Regions from separate parts of the Streptomyces sp. NPDC046939 genome, predicted to be linked through region 3. Evidence: riboswitches for the same ligand, from Rfam matches in the RefSeq annotation. Region 3 holds a riboswitch; each other region holds the start of a gene.
The links. Region 3 has a riboswitch for thiamine pyrophosphate ahead of ABZ877_RS35505 (cytosine permease). Riboswitches for the same ligand answer to the same signal wherever they lie in the genome.
Positions count from the first base shown of each region.

Region 1: another riboswitch for thiamine pyrophosphate. It lies ahead of thiO (glycine oxidase ThiO); the one in region 3 lies ahead of ABZ877_RS35505 (cytosine permease).
Region 2: another riboswitch for thiamine pyrophosphate. It lies ahead of ABZ877_RS05760 (thiamine ABC transporter substrate-binding protein); the one in region 3 lies ahead of ABZ877_RS35505 (cytosine permease).
Region 4: another riboswitch for thiamine pyrophosphate. It lies ahead of thiC (phosphomethylpyrimidine synthase ThiC); the one in region 3 lies ahead of ABZ877_RS35505 (cytosine permease).

Region 1 is NZ_JBEYWV010000056.1:22,062-26,273, forward strand. It holds gene pknB (Stk1 family PASTA domain-containing Ser/Thr kinase) at 1-265, opposite strand, end outside; gene ABZ877_RS38560 (thiazole synthase) at 347-1,141, opposite strand; gene thiS (sulfur carrier protein ThiS) at 1,143-1,343, opposite strand; gene thiO (glycine oxidase ThiO) at 1,340-2,521, opposite strand; TPP riboswitch at 2,519-2,632, opposite strand; gene ABZ877_RS38575 (FAD-dependent oxidoreductase) at 2,862-4,025, shown strand; gene ABZ877_RS38580 (Rv2175c family DNA-binding protein) at 4,104-4,212, shown strand, end outside.
Region 2 is NZ_JBEYWV010000004.1:52,947-57,158, reverse strand. It holds gene ABZ877_RS05770 (phosphatidate cytidylyltransferase) at 1-135, shown strand, start outside; gene rlmN (23S rRNA (adenine(2503)-C(2))-methyltransferase RlmN) at 248-1,354, shown strand; TPP riboswitch at 1,386-1,504, shown strand; gene ABZ877_RS05760 (thiamine ABC transporter substrate-binding protein) at 1,574-2,668, shown strand; gene ABZ877_RS05755 (iron ABC transporter permease) at 2,734-4,212, shown strand, end outside.
Region 3 is NZ_JBEYWV010000045.1:11,480-15,691, forward strand. It holds gene ABZ877_RS35495 (hypothetical protein) at 1-252, shown strand, start outside; gene ABZ877_RS35500 (aspartate/glutamate racemase family protein) at 274-969, opposite strand; TPP riboswitch at 998-1,094, shown strand; gene ABZ877_RS35505 (cytosine permease) at 1,088-2,476, shown strand; gene ABZ877_RS35510 (response regulator transcription factor) at 2,516-3,238, shown strand; gene ABZ877_RS35515 (HAMP domain-containing sensor histidine kinase) at 3,225-4,212, shown strand, end outside.
Region 4 is NZ_JBEYWV010000023.1:70,703-74,914, forward strand. It holds gene ABZ877_RS24640 (YibE/F family protein) at 1-1,062, opposite strand, end outside; TPP riboswitch at 1,134-1,298, shown strand; gene thiC (phosphomethylpyrimidine synthase ThiC) at 1,291-3,069, shown strand; gene ABZ877_RS24650 (hypothetical protein) at 3,136-4,011, opposite strand; gene ABZ877_RS24655 (metallophosphoesterase) at 4,189-4,212, opposite strand, start outside.

The DNA of each region.
Region 1 (4,212 bases), on a different contig from region 3:
CGCCCTCGGCGCCCTGGTCGAAGACGCCCACGACGTTCGGGTGCGCCAGGCGGGCCACGGACTTCGCCTCGCGGATGAAGCGCTCCACGAACGTCGCGTCCGTGGCGAGGGAGGGGTGCATCACCTTGAGCGCGAGCACGCGGTCCAGGCGGGTGTCCACGGCCCGGTAGACCGTGGCCATCCCGCCGACCGCGATCCGTGCGTCGATGCGGTACCGGCCGTCGAGCACATGCCCGAGCAACGGGTCCTGAAGGGTCGTGTCCACGCAGGCGAGTGTACGAGGGGTGGCTGACAGGGCCGCTTCCCGCTGCGGGACCGGGCCCGGACTGCAGCAGAGCTGTGACCGTCAGAAGGCGGGACGCTCCGGATCGAGGCGTGCGCGGCCCTCCGTGGGGGACGACGCCTCGGCGAAGTGGCGCCTGGGGATGCGGCCCGCACGGTACGCGAGGCGGCCCGCCTCCACCGCGTGCCGCATGCCCTCGGCCATCAGCACGGGTTTCTGCGCCCGGGTCACCGCCGAGGCGAGCATCACGCCCGCGCAGCCCAGTTCCATCGCCAGCGCCACGTCGGAGGCGGTGCCCGCGCCCGCGTCCAGGATCACCGGCACGCGCGCGTGCTCCACGATCAGCTCGAAGTTGTGCGGGTTGCGGATGCCGAGGCCCGAGCCGATGGGGGAGCCGAGCGGCATGATCGCCGCGCAGCCGGCGTCCTCCAGCTTGCGGGCCAGGACCGGGTCGTCGTTCGTGTACGGCAGGACGGTGAAGCCGTCGTCCACCAGGGTCTCCGCGGCTTCCAGCGTCTCGATCGGGTCGGGGAGGAGGGTCCTCTCGTCCGCGATGACCTCCAGTTTGATCAGGCTGGTGCCCAGCGCTTCGCGGGCCAGTCGGGCGGTGAGGACCGCTTCGCCCGCCGTGTAGCAGCCCGCCGTGTTCGGCAGCGCCTGGATGTTCAGCTTCTTCAGGACGGAGAGGACGGAGCCGTGCACGGTCGCGTCCACGCGGCGCATTGCCACGGTGGTGAGTTCGGTGCCGGACGCGGTCAGCGCGCGCTCCAGGATCTCCAGGCTGGGGGCGCCTCCCGTGCCCATGATCAGGCGGGAGGAGTAGGTGGTGTCTCCGAGGACGAAGGCGTCGTCCGCCATGTCAGCCTCCTTGTACTGCGGTGAGGACCTCTACGCGGTCGCCTTCGGTCAGTTCTGTCGCCCGCCACTGGGTGCGGGGTACGACCGTCTCGTTCAGGGCCGCGGCCACGCCGGAGTGCGCGGTGGTGAGCGTCGCCACGAGCGCCTCCAGGGTGGTTCCGGTGGCCACCGCGCGCGGTTCGCCGTTCAGGGACACGTTCATGCGGGCTGCTCCGAGGTGGCCGGGGTGCGGGTGGGGGCGGGGAAGCGGTCCGGGGTGAAGGGGCGGGCCTCCTCCGGCAGTTCGCCCGTCGTCAGGGCGTGGGCCATCGCGTCGCCCGTGACCGGGGTGAGCAGTACGCCGTTGCGGTAGTGACCCGTGGCCAGGAGCAGGCCGGGCAGGGCGGTGGGGCCGAGGAGCGGGGCGTTGTCCGGGGAGCCGGGGCGCAGGCCCGCGCAGGTCTCCGTCAGGGGGAGTTCCGTGATGCCGGGGACCAGTTCGTGGGCGTCGCGCAGGAGTTCGTAGACGCCGCCCGCGGTGACCGTGGTGTCCCAGCCGAGTTCCTCGCTCGTGGCGCCGACGACCAGTTCGCCGTCGACCCTCGGCACCAGGTACAGGTGGTTGCCACGGACCACGGCGCGGATGGTGCGGCTGAGGAACGGCGCGTACCGGGGCGGCACCGTCAGACGGAGGACCTGGCCCTTGACCGGGCGGACCGGTGGCCGGACCTCGTCCGGGACGCCGGGCAGCGAGGCGCTGTGGCTGCCCGCCGCCAGGACCGTCTGGCCGGCCTCCAGCACCGTGCCGTCCGCCAGGGTCACGCCACGCGCCTTGTCGTGGATCACTGAGAGGCGTTCGGCCTTCTGGCGGTGGAAGGTCACCCCCGCCCGCTCACAGGCCGTCACGAGGGCGCTCGCGAGCTTTCTCGGGTCGATCTGGTGGTCCCCGTCGACCCGCAGGCCGCCGCGCACGCCCGGCGCGAGCATCGGCTCCAGGCGGCGGCACTCGCGGCCCGACAGCCACTCGGACTCCAGGCCCGACTTCCGCTGGAAGGCGTGCAGTTCGCGCAGGTGCGCCCGGTCGTCCGCGTCCAGGGCGACCGCGAGGGTGCCGCACGCGCGGTGGCCGAGGTCCTGGCCGGTGGCCTCGGACAGCTCCGCCACGAACCGCGGATAGCGGCGCGCCGACTCGACGTTCAGGGCGAGCAGCGTCTGCTCGCCGTAGTGCAGTTCGGTGACCGCGGCCAGCATCCCGGCCGCCACCTGGGCGGCCCCGCCGCCCGGCGCGGGGTCCACGACCGCGACCGTGAGGCCGCGCTGCGCGGTCCGCCACGCCGTGACGAGACCGATGATGCCGCCCCCGACGACCAGGACGTCGGTTGACTGGGGGATACGCGACATGGGCGTCCAGCCCCTCCCTTCGCCGGCATGACCCGGATCAGGTTCGTACGGTCGGAGGCCGCTCCAGCCTCCCTCTCAGCCCGCTGCGTACGGGCTCCCGCGAGTGCTTTACGTCGGCCACCCTAACCGCCCGGCGCGCTCCTCAGTAAGTACGGTCGTCGGTGCGGACGGCGGCTTGATCGCTAAACCAGTGACACGTGTGCAGGACGTCACGGCGCGGGAGTGGCCCGTGCCGCTGACCGACGCAAGATCGGACGCCTAAGGTGATCCGGTGAGCGAGCAACCGAGCGGCAACGGAACACCTCAGGGGCAGCGGCACGTCGTCATCGTCGGCGCGGGGATGGCCGGTGTGCAGACCGCCGTGGCCCTGCGCGAACAGGGCTTCGCGGGCACCGTCACGCTGATCGGCGCCGAGCCCCATCCGCCCTACGACCGGCCGCCGCTCTCCAAGGCCGTCCTGCTCGGAAAGGCCGAGGGGTCCGCCTTCGACGTGGACTTCGCCGCCCTCGGCGTCACCCTGGAGCTGGGGCGCGAGGTCACCGGTGTGCGACCCGGTGACCATGAACTCGACACCGCCGACGGGGCCGTGTCCTACGACGTCCTCGTCCTTGCCACCGGTGCCGAACCCGTGCGGCTGCCCGGTGCGGACGGCGTTCCCGGCGTCCACCTGCTGCGCACCCTCGACGACGCCGAGAGGCTGCGGCCCGTCCTCGCCGAGCAGCGTGACGTGGTGGTCGTGGGCGCCGGGTGGATCGGCGCCGAGTTCGCCACCGCCGCCCGCGAGGCCGGCTGCCGGGTCACCGTCGTGGAGGCCGCCGAGCGACCGCTGGCCGGGGCGCTGCCCGCCGAGATCGCCGCGCCCATGGCGGCCTGGTACGCGGACGCGGGGGCCCAGTTGCGCACCCACGCGCGCGTGGAGCACGTCGAGCCCGGGTTCGTGGCCCTGGACGACGGGACGCGGCTGCCCGCCGGGGCCGTCGTCGTCGGCATCGGCGCCCGGCCCGCCACCGGGTGGCTCGCCGGGTCCGGCATCGAGCTGGGCGAGCACCGCGAGGTCGTCGCCGATGCCGGGCTGCGCACCTCCGTGGCCGATGTCTACGCCGTCGGGGACTGCTCGTCCTTCCCCTCGGCGCGCTACGGCGAGCGGCTGCTCGTCCACCACTGGGACAACGCCCTGCAAGGGCCCCGGACCGTCGCCGCGAACATCATCGGTGAGACACCGGCCGTGTACGACCCGGTGCCCTACTTCTGGTCGGAGCAGTTCGGGCGGTTCGTGCAGTACGCGGGCCACCACCGCGCCGCCGACACGACCGTGTGGCGCGGGGACCCGGCAGGCGCGGCCTGGTCGGTGTGCTGGCTGCGCGAAGGAGCCCTGGTGGCGGTCCTCGCCGTCGGCAAGCCCCGGGACCTGGCCCAGGGGCGCAAGCTCATCGAGGCCGGCACCGTGCTCGACCCGGAGCTGCTGGCCGACCCCGCCCGGCCGCTGAAGTCCGCCGCGTCCTGATCCCCGTAGGGTGGCGGAAACACCTGGTCAGCCCGGTCCGGCTTTCCGTCTGTCAGTCCGGGATGGCACGCTTGTCCCGTGACCGAGATTGACGCAAAGATCGATGCTCTCGTCCCCGACTGGCTCACCCTTCCCGACATCGCCGAGCGGCTCGGCGTCGAGGTGACGCGTGTGCGCCAGCTGGTGA
Region 2 (4,212 bases), on a different contig from region 3:
ATCAAGCGCGACCTCGGCATCAAGGACATGGGCACGCTGCTCCCCGGCCACGGCGGCATCATGGACCGCCTGGACTCCCTGCTGCCGACGGCACCGGTGGTCTGGCTCCTCCTGGTCCTGTTCGTGGGGTCCTGACCCGGGCGTCTCTCCTGTTTACGGGCTCCCGCCTCTTGGCGGGGGCCCGTTTCCGCGCGCTGAAAAGCGGGATTCCCGACGGGCCTGCGACGCGTGCGACACTGGATGAGCCATGCCTAAGCCCGGAGAACTCACTTTCGTCGCCCCCCGCGGAGCCAAGAAGCCGCCGCGGCACCTTGCCGATCTTTCGCCCGCCGAGCGGAAGGAGGCTGTTGCCGCGATCGGTGAGAAGCCGTTCCGCGCCAAGCAGCTCTCGCAGCACTACTTCGCGCGGTACGCGCACGACCCCGCGGAGTGGACCGACATCCCCGCCGGGTCGCGCGAGAAGCTGCGGGAGGCGTTGCTGCCCGAGCTGATGACCGTCGTGCGGCACCTGTCGACCGACCAGGACACCACCCGCAAGACGCTGTGGCGGCTGTTCGACGGGACGCTCGTCGAGTCCGTGCTCATGCGCTACCCGGACCGGGTCACCATGTGCATCTCGTCGCAGGCCGGGTGCGGGATGAACTGCCCGTTCTGCGCCACGGGGCAGGCCGGGCTCGACCGGAACCTGTCGACCGGTGAGATCGTGCACCAGATCGTGGACGGGATGCGGGCGCTCAGGGACGGCGAGATCCCTGGTGGGCCGGCGCGGCTCAGCAACATCGTCTTCATGGGGATGGGCGAGCCGCTCGCCAACTACAAGCGGGTCGTCGGCGCCATCCGGGCGCTCACCGACCCCGAGCCGGACGGGCTGGGCCTTTCGCAGCGCGGTATCACCGTGTCGACGGTCGGGCTCGTGCCGGCCATCCACCGCTTCGCCGACGAGGGGTTCAAGTGCCGCCTCGCCATCTCGCTGCACGCGCCCGACGACGAGCTGCGCGACACCCTCGTACCGGTCAACACCCGGTGGAAGGTGCGCGAGGTCCTCGACGCCGGGTGGGAGTACGCCGCCAAGTCCGGGCGTCGGCTGTCGATCGAGTACGCCCTCATCCGCGACATCAACGATCAGGCGTGGCGTGGGGACCGGCTCGGGCGGCTGCTGCGGGGCAAGCCCGTGCATGTCAATCTCATCCCGCTCAACCCGACGCCGGGGTCGAAGTGGACCGCGTCGCGGCCCGAGGACGAGAAGGCGTTCGTCGAGGCGATCGCCGCGCACGGGGTGCCCGTCACCATCCGGGACACCCGTGGCCAGGAGATCGACGGGGCGTGCGGTCAGCTCGCCGCGACCGAGCGGTAATCTGAGGTCCGGCACCACTCACCACATCTGCATATTCCGACAGGGGAGCGCCACAGCGCTGAGAGTGCGGCACCGGTTCACACCGCAGGCCGCAGACCCTCTGAACCTCGCCCGGGTCATTCCGGGTAGGAAGTTCGGTCACCACTCATGCTGTTGCGCCCTGCCCGGGAACCTCCGGGCGGGGCCGCGTCTTCTCCTGGTCATTCCAGGAGGAATCCGATGAGCACCACCATCAGCAAGAAGAAGACGTGCCTGGCCCTGGCCGTGGGCGTCGCTCTTGTCGCTCTTTCCGCCTGCGGGTCGTCCGGCGACGGCGGCTCGGGCGACTCCAAGACCGTCACCCTGGTCAGCCACGACTCCTGGGCCGTCTCCAAGAACGTACTGAAGGACTTCGAGAAGAAGTCCGGGTACAAGGTGAAGGTCCTGAAGGACGGTGACGCCGGGCAGGCCGTCAACAAGGCGATCCTGTCCAAGGGCAATCCGCAGGGCGACGTCTTCTTCGGCGTCGACAACACCCTGCTGTCCCGCGCGATCGACAACAAGATCTTCACGCCGTACAAGGCCGAGGGGATCGAACGGGTGCTGAGCGAGTACCGGCTCGACATCCTGTTCGGCAAGTACAGCGTCACGCCCATCGACACCGGCGACATCTGCGTCAACTACGACAAGAAGTACTTCGAGCAGCACAAGCTGGCGCCGCCGTCCTCCTTCGCCGATCTCGCGAAGCCGCAGTACAAGAACCTGCTCGTCACGGAGAACGCCGCCACCTCCTCGCCCGGCCTCGGCTTCCTGCTCGGGACCGCCGCGGAGTACGGCGACGACGGCTGGCAGGGCTACTGGAAGAAGCTCGTCGCCAACGGGGTGAAGGTCGTCGACGGCTGGGACCAGGCGTACAACGAGGAGTTCAGCGGCAGCGCGGGCGGTAAGAAGGCGGGCGGCGACCGGCCACTCGTCGTGTCGTACGCGTCCTCGCCGCCCGCCGAGGCGATCTACTCCGACCCGCAGCCGAGGACGTCGCCGGTCGGCGTCGCGACGAAGACGTGCTTCCAGCAGGTCGAGTTCGCGGGGCTGCTCGACGGGGCGAAGAACGAGAAGGGCGGCAAGGCGCTCCTGGACTTCCTCATCTCCAAGGAGTTCCAACAGGACATGCCGCTCAACATGTTCGTCGACCCGGTGACCGAGGACGCCCACGCGCCCGCCGAGTACACCAAGTACGCCGTGCGCGTCGCCGACCCCGAGTACATGAGCCCGCGCAGGATCGCCAAGAACCGTGACAACTGGGTCAAGTCGTGGACCTCGCTCGTAAGGAAGTAGCACCCCCGACGCGGCCCCGGGCATCGCGCGGGCGCTCCTCCGGGGGCGCCGCGCGGCTCGGTCTCATGGTCGTGCCTGTCCTTTTCTTCGCGGTCTTCTTCGCGTACCCGGTCGTCGCCATCGTCCGCCGTGGGCTCCTCGTCGGCGGCGCCTGGCAGTTCGGGCGGATCGGGGACGTGCTGGCGGAGTCGGACATCCGGCACGTCCTGTGGTTCACGGTGTGGCAGGCGCTGGCGTCGACCGCCCTTACGTTGCTGATCGCGTTGCCCGGCGCGTATGTGTTCGCGCGGCTCGACTTCCCCGGCAAGCAGGTGTTGCGGGCGGTCGTCACCGTGCCGTTCGTGCTGCCGACCGTCGTCGTGGGGACGGCGTTCCTGGCCCTGGTCGGGCGGGGCGGGCTGCTCGACGAGCTGTGGGGCGTGCGGCTCGACACCACCGTGTGGGCGATCCTCGTCGCGCACGTCTTCTTCAACTACGCGGTGGTGGTCCGGACCGTGGGCGGGCTCTGGGGGCAGCTCGATCCGCGTCAGGAGGAGGCTGCGCGGATGCTCGGCGCCTCGCGGTTCGCGGCGTGGCGCCGGGTGACGCTGCCCGCGCTCGGCCCGGCCGTGGCGGCGGCGGGGCTGATGGTCTTCCTGTTCACCTTCACGTCGTTCGGGGTCGTGCAGATCCTCGGCGGGCCGGGCTACTCGACCCTCGAAGTGGAGATCTACCGGCAGACCGCGCAGATCTTCGACCTGTCGACCGCCGCCGTCCTCACGATCGTGCAGTTCGTCGCGGTCGGGCTCATCCTGGGCGTGCACGCCTGGAGCGTGCGCCGGCGCGAGAGCGCGCTCCGGCTGGTCGACGCGGCGCACACGGCGCGCAGGCCGCGCGGGGCCGGGCAGTGGGCGCTGCTCGCCGGGGTCCTCGCCACGGTCGCCGTGCTGATCCTGCTGCCGCTCGGCGTGCTGATCCAGCGCTCGCTCGACGCGCCGGGCGGGTACGGGTTCGCGTACTACCGGGCTCTCGGCGACTCCGACGGCGGGACCTTCCTCGTACCGCCGATCGACGCCGTGTGGAACTCCCTGGAGTACGCGCTCGCCGCCACCGGGATCGCCCTCGTCGTCGGGGGGCTCGCGGCCGCCGCGCTGACCCGGCAAGCGGGACGGCTCGTGCGCGGGTTCGACGCGCTGCTGATGCTGCCGCTCGGGGTGTCCGCCGTGACCGTCGGGTTCGGGTTCCTGATCACGCTCGACAAGCCGCCGCTCGACCTGCGCGCGTCCTGGATCCTGGTGCCGCTGGCCCAGGCGCTGGTCGGCGTGCCCTTCGTCGTACGGACCATGCTGCCGGTCCTGCGCGCCGTCGACGGGCGGCTGCGGGAGGCCGCCGCCGTGCTCGGCGCCTCGCCCCTGCGGGCCTGGCGGGAGGTCGACCTGCCGATGGTGCGGCGGGCGCTGCTCGTCGCGGCCGGATTCGCGTTCGCCGTGTCGCTCGGCGAGTTCGGGGCGACCGTCTTCATCGCGCGGCCCGACAACCCGACACTGCCGGTCGCCGTGGCCCGG
Region 3 (4,212 bases):
TTCGTGCTCGACTTCAGGGGCGTCGAGCACTGCACGACCGGCGCGGTGCGGCAGTTCGTCGGCACGGCCCTGGGGACGGAGGGCGCGCCGGACGCCGGCTCCGTCGCCCTGGTCGCCCACGCCGCGGCGCGCTCCGCGCTACGAGCGGCGGGCGCGGACCGCCTCAGGGGAGGCATCCACGCCACCCTCACCGACGCGATCAAGGCATGCCACCCGTCGACCCCGGAGGAACTGGGAGAACCAGCACCCTGACCCACGCGGAACCGCTCGGCATCAGCCGTCGCGCAGCGCCTCCCGTACCGCCGCCTCCGCGTGCAGCCGTGCTGTCGGGAAGACCGGGACCGGGCTGTCCTCGGCGCCGATCAGCAGCTCGATCTCCGTGCAGCCGAGGACGATGCCCTCCGCGCCCGCCGCCACGAGCCCCGCGATGACCTCCTGGTACGCGGCGCGTGAGGCGTCCCGGACGATGCCGAGGCACAGCTCCTCGTAGATCACCCGGTGCACGAGCGCGCGGCCCGCCTCGTCCGGGACGAGCACGTCGAGGCCGTGGCTCGCGAGGCGGCCCCGGTAGAAGTCCTGCTCCATGGTGAACGCGGTGCCGAGCAGCCCGACCCGCTTCGCGCCCGCCGCGCGGACCGCGTCCGCCGTCGCGTCGGCGAGGTGCAGCAGCGGTACGGACGTCGCCGCCCGCACCTGGTCGGCGACCTTGTGCATCGTGTTGGTGCAGATCAGCAGCAGATCGGCGCCGGCCGCCTCCAGGCTCCGGGCGGCCGCGCCGAGGACGCGGCCGGCCTCCTCCCAGTCGCCCGCGACCTGCAACCGTTCGATCTCCGCGAAGTCGACGGAGTACAGCACGATCCGCGCCGAGTGCAGCCCGCCGAGCCGGTCCCGCGTCAGCTCGTTGAGCAGCCGGTAGTACTCGGCGGTCGACTCCCAGCTCATGCCGCCGATCAAGCCGATGGTCCTCATGGCCGACAGGGTAGGGTGCGCTCCGGTACTGCCCGACACGGGGTGCCCCGAGAAGCGGGGCTGAGATCACACCCGTAGAACCTGAACCAGTTAGCACTGGCGGAGGGATGTCAGCGAGATGTCGATGCCGCACGCTTCCACGCAGCCGCGCGAGGCCGCCTTCGACGGGCGGATGCCCGCCGCCCCCGGTGACTGGCGCCCCGAGGCGCGGGGGATCGCGCCCGTTCCCGAGAGCCACCGGTACGGCGGTGCCGGGCGCCTGTTCACCGTGTGGTTCGCGCCCAATCTGACCATGAGCGGTGTCTTCACCGGCACCGTCGGCGCCGCGCTCGGCCTGGACTTCGGCACCGCGCTCGCCGCCGTGGTCCTGGGCACGGTGCTGGGCGCCGTACCGACCGCGTACCTGGGGACGTGGGGGAGCGCCACCGGGGCCGGTCAACTGCCGCTGGCCAGGCTGGCGTTCGGCCGGGGCGTCGTCGTCCCCGGCACCTTGCAGTGGCTGTCCTCCATCGCCTGGGACGCGCTGATCGGCCTGTTCGGCGGTGACGCGCTCGCCCGGCTGTGCGGCTGGCCGTTCTGGCTGGGGGCGCTGGTGATGATGGCCGCGCAGGGCGCGTTCGGCGCGCTCGGCTACGAGGCGATCCACCGCCTGCAACAGTGGATGACGGCCGTCCTCGCGGTCGCGTTCTGCGCCCTGGCGCTGCGGCTCGCGGACGCCGGGGTCACCCCGGCGGGGCACGGCAGCGTCCACGGGGCCGACCGCGCGGGCGCGTTCGCGCTGACCACCACCATCGCGCTCAGCCTGGCCCTCTCCTGGGCCCCGTACGCCAGCGACTTCAGCCGCTACCTGCCGCGCACCACCTCCCCGGTCCGGATGTTCTGGTGCACGCTCGCCGGTGTCGTCGTCTCCTTCACGGCCGTGCAGGCGCTCGGCCTGTGGGGTGCCTCCGTCTTCACCGACCAGACCGCGCGAGGTGTCGACACGTTGCTCGGCGGCGGGGTCGTCGGCTCGGTCGGGCTCCTCGCCGTGGCGCTCGCCGCGCTGTGCAGCAACGCCATGAACGACTACAGCGGCTCGCTCGCCCTCCAGGTCGTCGGCGCCCGCCTGCCCCGCCCGCTCGCCGCGGCCCTGGCCGCCGCGCTCGGCTTCCCGCTGGTGCTGTGGATGCACGCCGCCGACACCGCCGCCCGCTTCCAGAACGTCCTGCTCTTCGTCGGCTACTGGATCCCCGGCTTCGTCGCGGTCGTCCTCGTCGACTGGCTGGCCCGGGCCCGCGCCCGGCGCGGCGCCCCCGTCGACCTGGCCGGCGAGTCGTCCCGCCGCCGGCCGGTCGTCCCCGCCCTGGTCGCGTTCCTCGCCGCGTTCGCCGCCACGGTCCCGTTCATGAACACGTCCCTGTACGTCGGCCCGGTGGCCGAGGCGCTGCACGGCGCGGATCTCGGCTACTACGTGGCGTTCGGCACGGCGCTGCTCGTGTACGCCCCGTTCCGGTCGCGCGCGAGCTGACCGGACACGTGTTCCCGCACCTCGCCTACGATCTGCGGGGTGTGCGCAAACGTCATGGTCGCCGAAGACGACGAGAAACAGGCCGAGCTGGTCCGCCGCTACCTGGAGCGTGAGGGCCACGCCGTCACCGTCGTACGGGACGGGCGGCAGGCCATCGAGGAGATCCGGCGGGGCGAGCCCGACCTGCTCGTCCTCGATGTGATGATGCCGCGGACCGACGGGCTCGACGTCGTACGGGTGCTGCGCGCCGAGGCGCGGGAGATCCCCGTCCTGATGCTGACCGCGCGCTCCACCGAGGACGATCTGCTGCTCGGCCTCGACCTCGGCGCCGACGACTACATGACGAAGCCGTACAGCCCGCGCGAACTGATGGCACGGGTGCGGACCCTGCTGCGCCGCACCCGCCGGGGCGGCGCGACCGGCCCGGCGTCGGCGCGGCTGACCGTCGGCGCGCTCGTCGTCGACCCCGACCGGCACGAGGTCGCCGTCGACGGGGCGGCCGTCGAGTGCACGCCGGGCGAGTTCCGGCTGCTCGCGGCGATGGCGGCGGAGCCGGGCCGGGTCTTCAGCAGGGAGCGGCTCCTCGCCGAACTGCACGGCTTCGACCGCTACATCAGCAACCGCACCGTCGACGTGCACGTCATGAACCTCCGCAAGAAGATTGAGCCGCAGCCGCGCCGCCCCGTCCGGCTGCTCACCGTCTTCGGCGTCGGCTACAAGCTGACGGACCCGGACAAGGGCGCCCGCGATGCGTCGGCGTAGGACCGCCGACGGGCCGCGGACGGACCGGCCCCCGCTGCGCAAGAGCCTGCGCGGGCGGCTCCTCGCCGTCTCCGTCCTCGTCGCCACCTGCTCGGTCGCGGCGACGGCCTGGCTCGCCGTGCAGACCACGTCCGGCGCCATCAAGCAGGAGCAGGGCCAGAACCTCGCCGACGACACACGGATCTACGACACCCTCCTCGGCTACGCCGCCACGCACCCCCGCTGGGACGGCGTCGGCACCGTCGTACGGGACCTGGCCGACTCCACCGGCCGCCACATCACCCTGACCACGCTAAGGCGCGCACCCCTCGCCGACTCGGCGGGCAGCACGCCGCCGCGCACCCTGCCCGCGCAGGCGTCCGCGACCGTCGACCCGCTCTCCGTCGACACGGCGCTCGCCTCCGCCCGGGCCGGGACGCAGGACGCGGCGACGGACCGCATCGACGCGCGCGCGGTCGGCCCGTTCAAGCTGCCCGGCGCGGAGCGCAAGACCCTGCACGGCATCGCCGAGCGGAACAAGGCGTGCCTGCGCTCGCTCGGCATCGCCGCCGACGTCGTCGTGGGCCCGAGCGGACGCCCCGCGGTGGAACCGGTCGGCTCCGGCGCCACCGACGACCCGGGCTACTACAAGTGCGCGACGGGCATCCTCGAACGGCCGACCAGGACGGAGGGCAAGGCGCTCACCGCGTTGACCCGGCTCACCAACTCCTGCCTGCGGCGGCAGGGCCACGACCGCGTCGACCTCGCCCTGGACCTCACCTGGCAGCAGGCACCGCGCGCGGTGGCGGCCAAACGGGCGGCCGCCGAGGAGGCCGCGGCGGCCCAGGACACGGTCCCGCGCCCGGTACCGGCGCCCGCCCCGGCCGAGACCGCGCAGGACGACCGTACGGTCGCCACCTGCGTGGGCACGGCCCGGCGCGAACAGCTCACCTCCTACGTCGCCGCGCCCGCGCTCCTCTTCATCGGCGACCAGG
Region 4 (4,212 bases), on a different contig from region 3:
CCTGATGCCCGCCCGGTACAGGCCGCGCCAGCCCATCGTCGGGTTGGCCTCGTGCAGCTCCCACACCGCCGACGTCTGCGTGACCGTCACGTCGTCCAGCACGCCCAGCGACCCGATGATGACGCCGGCGAGCAGCAGGCCGCTCATGTCGATGTCCGGGTACAGGCCGTGGATCAGGCCGGTGTTGTCGTCCGTGTTGCCCGTCAGGGCGGCCCAGCCGATGAAGAGCGATCCCAGCACGCCGATGAGCAGCAGTGACACGAGGGTGCCGAGGACGGCGACCGATGTACGGGCCGTCAGCCCGTGGCACATGTAGAGCGCGATCAGCATGATGGCGCTCGCCCCGACGACGGCCACGACCAGCGGGTTCGAGCCCTGGAGGATCGCCGGGAGGATGAACAGCGTCAGCACCAGGAAGCTGACCGCGAGCGCGACCAGCGCCATGACGCCGCGCATGCGGCCCACCACGACGACCACCAGGGCGAAGATCCCGGCGAGCAGCGCCATGGGGATCTTGCGGTCCACATCGGTGACCGAGTACTGCAACTCCCTGGGCGCGTCCGGCGCGTAGGCGACGATCACCTTCTGGCCCTCGCGCAGTTGCCGTGGCGAGTCCGGCTGGATGATCTCCGTGAACGTACGACCCGTGTCCTTGCCGGTGGCGACCCGGATCGTCGCCTTCTCGCAGGTACCGGAGGCCCGGCCCTGCGTCGGCGCACCCGACGGGTCCTGGGTGGCGGAGCCCGCCGCGTTCACGGACTTGCAGTCCACCTTCTCGACCCGGGCGACGGTGGCCTGCTGCGTCTGGCGGTCGAAGCCGACACCGGTGCGCTCGTGGTCGGGGGCCCCGCCCGGCCACAGCACCACGAGGCCGACGACGACGGCGACGGAGAACGGCACCAGGATCGCCGCGATGACCTTGCGCAGGTGCTGTGAGACGGGCGTGGCGGGCCCATGACTGTGCGAGTGGCCGTGTCCGCCCGGGCCGTGCCCTGACCCTGAGGGGCCGGGCCCATGCGGCGGTTGGGGCGGCGGAGGCGGGGGCTGCTGCGTCGTGGTCACCGCCCGATCATCGCAAGAGCGACAGGGGCCCTCTGTTCAACGCGTCCGAACTGCCGCTAGCGTGGAGGCACCTTTGCACACGCGGGAGCTCGGAGCACCGGGCTGAGAGGGCGCTGACCTTCGTCCATGCGTGTTTCACGTGAAACAGCGTGAAACACCGCCGACGAACACCGCTGCGTCGACCGCCGAACCTGTTACCGGGTAATGCCGGCGTAGGGAGTAGGTCTCATGACCACAACGGACACACGCACGCCTGCCTCCAACGGCTCTGAGCCGGAGGCCGGGAAGTCCATCGGCTGGCACAAGGGGTACATCCAGGGCTCACGCCCGGACCTCAAGGTGCCGGTCCGACAGGTGCATCTCACCAACGGCCAGGCCGTCACGCTGTACGACACCTCCGGCCCGTACACCGATCCGACCGTCGACACCGATGTGCGCAGGGGGCTCGCACCGCTCCGGGAGAACTGGATCATCGCCCGCGGCGACACCGAGGAGTACGCGGGCCGCCCCGCCCGCCCCGAGGACGACGGCATCAAGCACACCTCGCCACGCGGCGGTCTGCGCAACCTCGACGCGGTCTTCCCCGGCCGCCCCCGCCAGCCGCGCCGCAGCAGGACCGGCGAGCCCGTGACCCAGCTCGCGTACGCCAGGCGGGGCGAGATCACCCCGGAGATGGAGTACGTGGCCATCCGGGAGAACGTCGCACCCGAGACCGTCCGCGAGGAGATCGCGGCGGGCCGCGCGGTGCTGCCCGCCAACGTGAACCACCCGGAGATCGAGCCGATGATCATCGGCAAGCGGTTCCTGGTGAAGGTCAACGCCAACATCGGCAACTCCGCCGTCACCTCGTCCATCGAGGAGGAGGTGGAGAAGATGACGTGGGCGACCCGCTGGGGCGCCGACACCGTCATGGACCTCTCCACCGGCCGCAACATCCACACCACCCGCGAATGGGTCCTGCGCAACTCCCCCGTCCCCATCGGCACGGTGCCGCTCTACCAGGCCCTCGAAAAGGTCGACGGCAAGGCCGAGGAGCTGACCTGGGAGATCTACAAGGACACCGTCATCGAGCAGGCCGAGCAGGGCGTGGACTACATGACGGTGCACGCCGGCGTCCGGCTCCCGTACGTCCCGCTGACCGCCAACCGCAAGACCGGCATCGTCTCGCGCGGCGGTTCGATCATGGCGGCCTGGTGCCTCGCCCACCACAAGGAGAGCTTCCTCTACGAGCACTTCGAGGAGCTCTGCGAGATCCTCGCGGCGTACGACGTCACGTACTCGCTCGGCGACGGGCTGCGCCCCGGCTCCATCGCGGACGCCAACGACGAGGCCCAGTTCGCGGAGCTCAGGACGCTCGGGGAGCTCAACTCGATCGCCAAGCGGCACGGCGTCCAGACCATGATCGAAGGCCCGGGCCATGTCCCGATGCACAAGATCAAGGAGAACATCGACCTCCAGCAGGAGATCTGCGAGGAGGCCCCGTTCTACACGCTCGGTCCGCTGACCACGGACGTGGCGCCCGCGTACGACCACATCACGTCCGGGATCGGGGCCGCGATGATCGCCTGGTGGGGCACGGCGATGCTCTGCTACGTCACGCCCAAGGAGCACCTCGGCCTGCCCAACCGCGACGACGTGAAGACCGGCGTCATCACGTACAAGATCGCGGCGCACGCGGCGGACCTCGCCAAGGGGCACCCGGGCGCGCAGGACTGGGACGACGCGCTCTCGGACGCCCGCTTCGAGTTCCGCTGGGAGGACCAGTTCAACCTGGCGCTCGACCCGGACACGGCACGGGAGTTCCACGACGAGACACTCCCCGCCGAACCGGCGAAGACGGCGCACTTCTGCTCCATGTGCGGCCCGAAGTTCTGCTCGATGAAGATCTCGCAGGACATCCGCCGCGAGCACGGCACCACGCGGGCCGAGGTCGAGGCCGGCATGGAACAGAAGTCGAAGGAGTTCGCCGAGGCGGGCAACCGCGTCTATCTGCCGCTCGCCGACTGACCGGCGTCCGCGCATGACGACGGGCTCGGGGCCGCCACCGTGCGCCCCGAGCCCTGTACCCCGGTCTCAGTCCGGCTGGTGCTCGGGGCCCCCGAAGTCCGGGCTCGAGAAATCCGGGCTGGAGAACCCGGCACGCTGCCCCGTGGCGGTGCCGCCGCCGTCGGGGCTGCTGAACCCGGGCCTGTTGTAGCCGAGCTGCGGCATGCGGCCGGTGGAGCCGCCGCCACCGCTCAGCGAACCGCCGCCGAGGGCGGTCCGTTCCTGCGCGTCCCGCAGGAACGGCAGGATGCCCCGCTCGAGGAGCGCCTCGCCCCAGGCTTCCCTGGCGCGCCTCACCTCTTCGCTGGCCTCGCCGTACGCGCCTGCGTGGAGCGACGTCGATCCGTTGCGCAGGGCCGTCAGGAGCAGGCAGACCGCGGCGACGAGGATGCCCGCCGCGGTGAGCGCGCCGAAGACCCAGCCGACGGACAGCAGGGTGTCGGCGAAGTCCGGTGGCGGGTTGAGCATCTTCAGGATGTAGCCGACCAGCAGGAAGATGGCGGCCGCCGTCCCGGCGAGGACCGGGGCGAGCACGACGGCGACCGCGGCGACACCGGGCCCCGTGGTCTCCGCGACCTCACCCACCGTGGCGGCGAAGCCGAGGGAGCTGCCGCCGGACTCGGACGAGCTGGAGGTGCCTCCTTCACGTAGCGGACGGACGGGCTGCGGAGCGGAGCGCAGCTCGTCACGGACCTTGGTGTAGTGCTCGTACTCGGTGGCCGCCGCCGTGCTGATCAGTGCGGCGGCGTTCAACGCCATGGTGCGCAGTTGTTCGGGGTTGAGCCGCTGGCCCACGGCGGCGAGTTCAGGCCGGTTGGGTGCGGTACGCAGCGCCTCATCGAGGATCCGCTCGAACTCGGGGCGGTCCTCGTTCAGCAAATGCGGAGCGCTGTTCATGTGCATCCCCCGATGCTCCGTAGGGCTTGGTGGCCCGCATGGTTACGAGCCGTCGGGCAGAAACGGAGGGGAGCCTGCTACGGATACGCCGATGGTAGAGCGGTCACAGCACGCCGTGACAGGGAGTTTTCGAAATTCGCCCCCGCGCGCGCGACGCTCCGTCCACGGCGCCTGCCCAGAGAACTAGCGGTCAAGCATGGGGAGTTG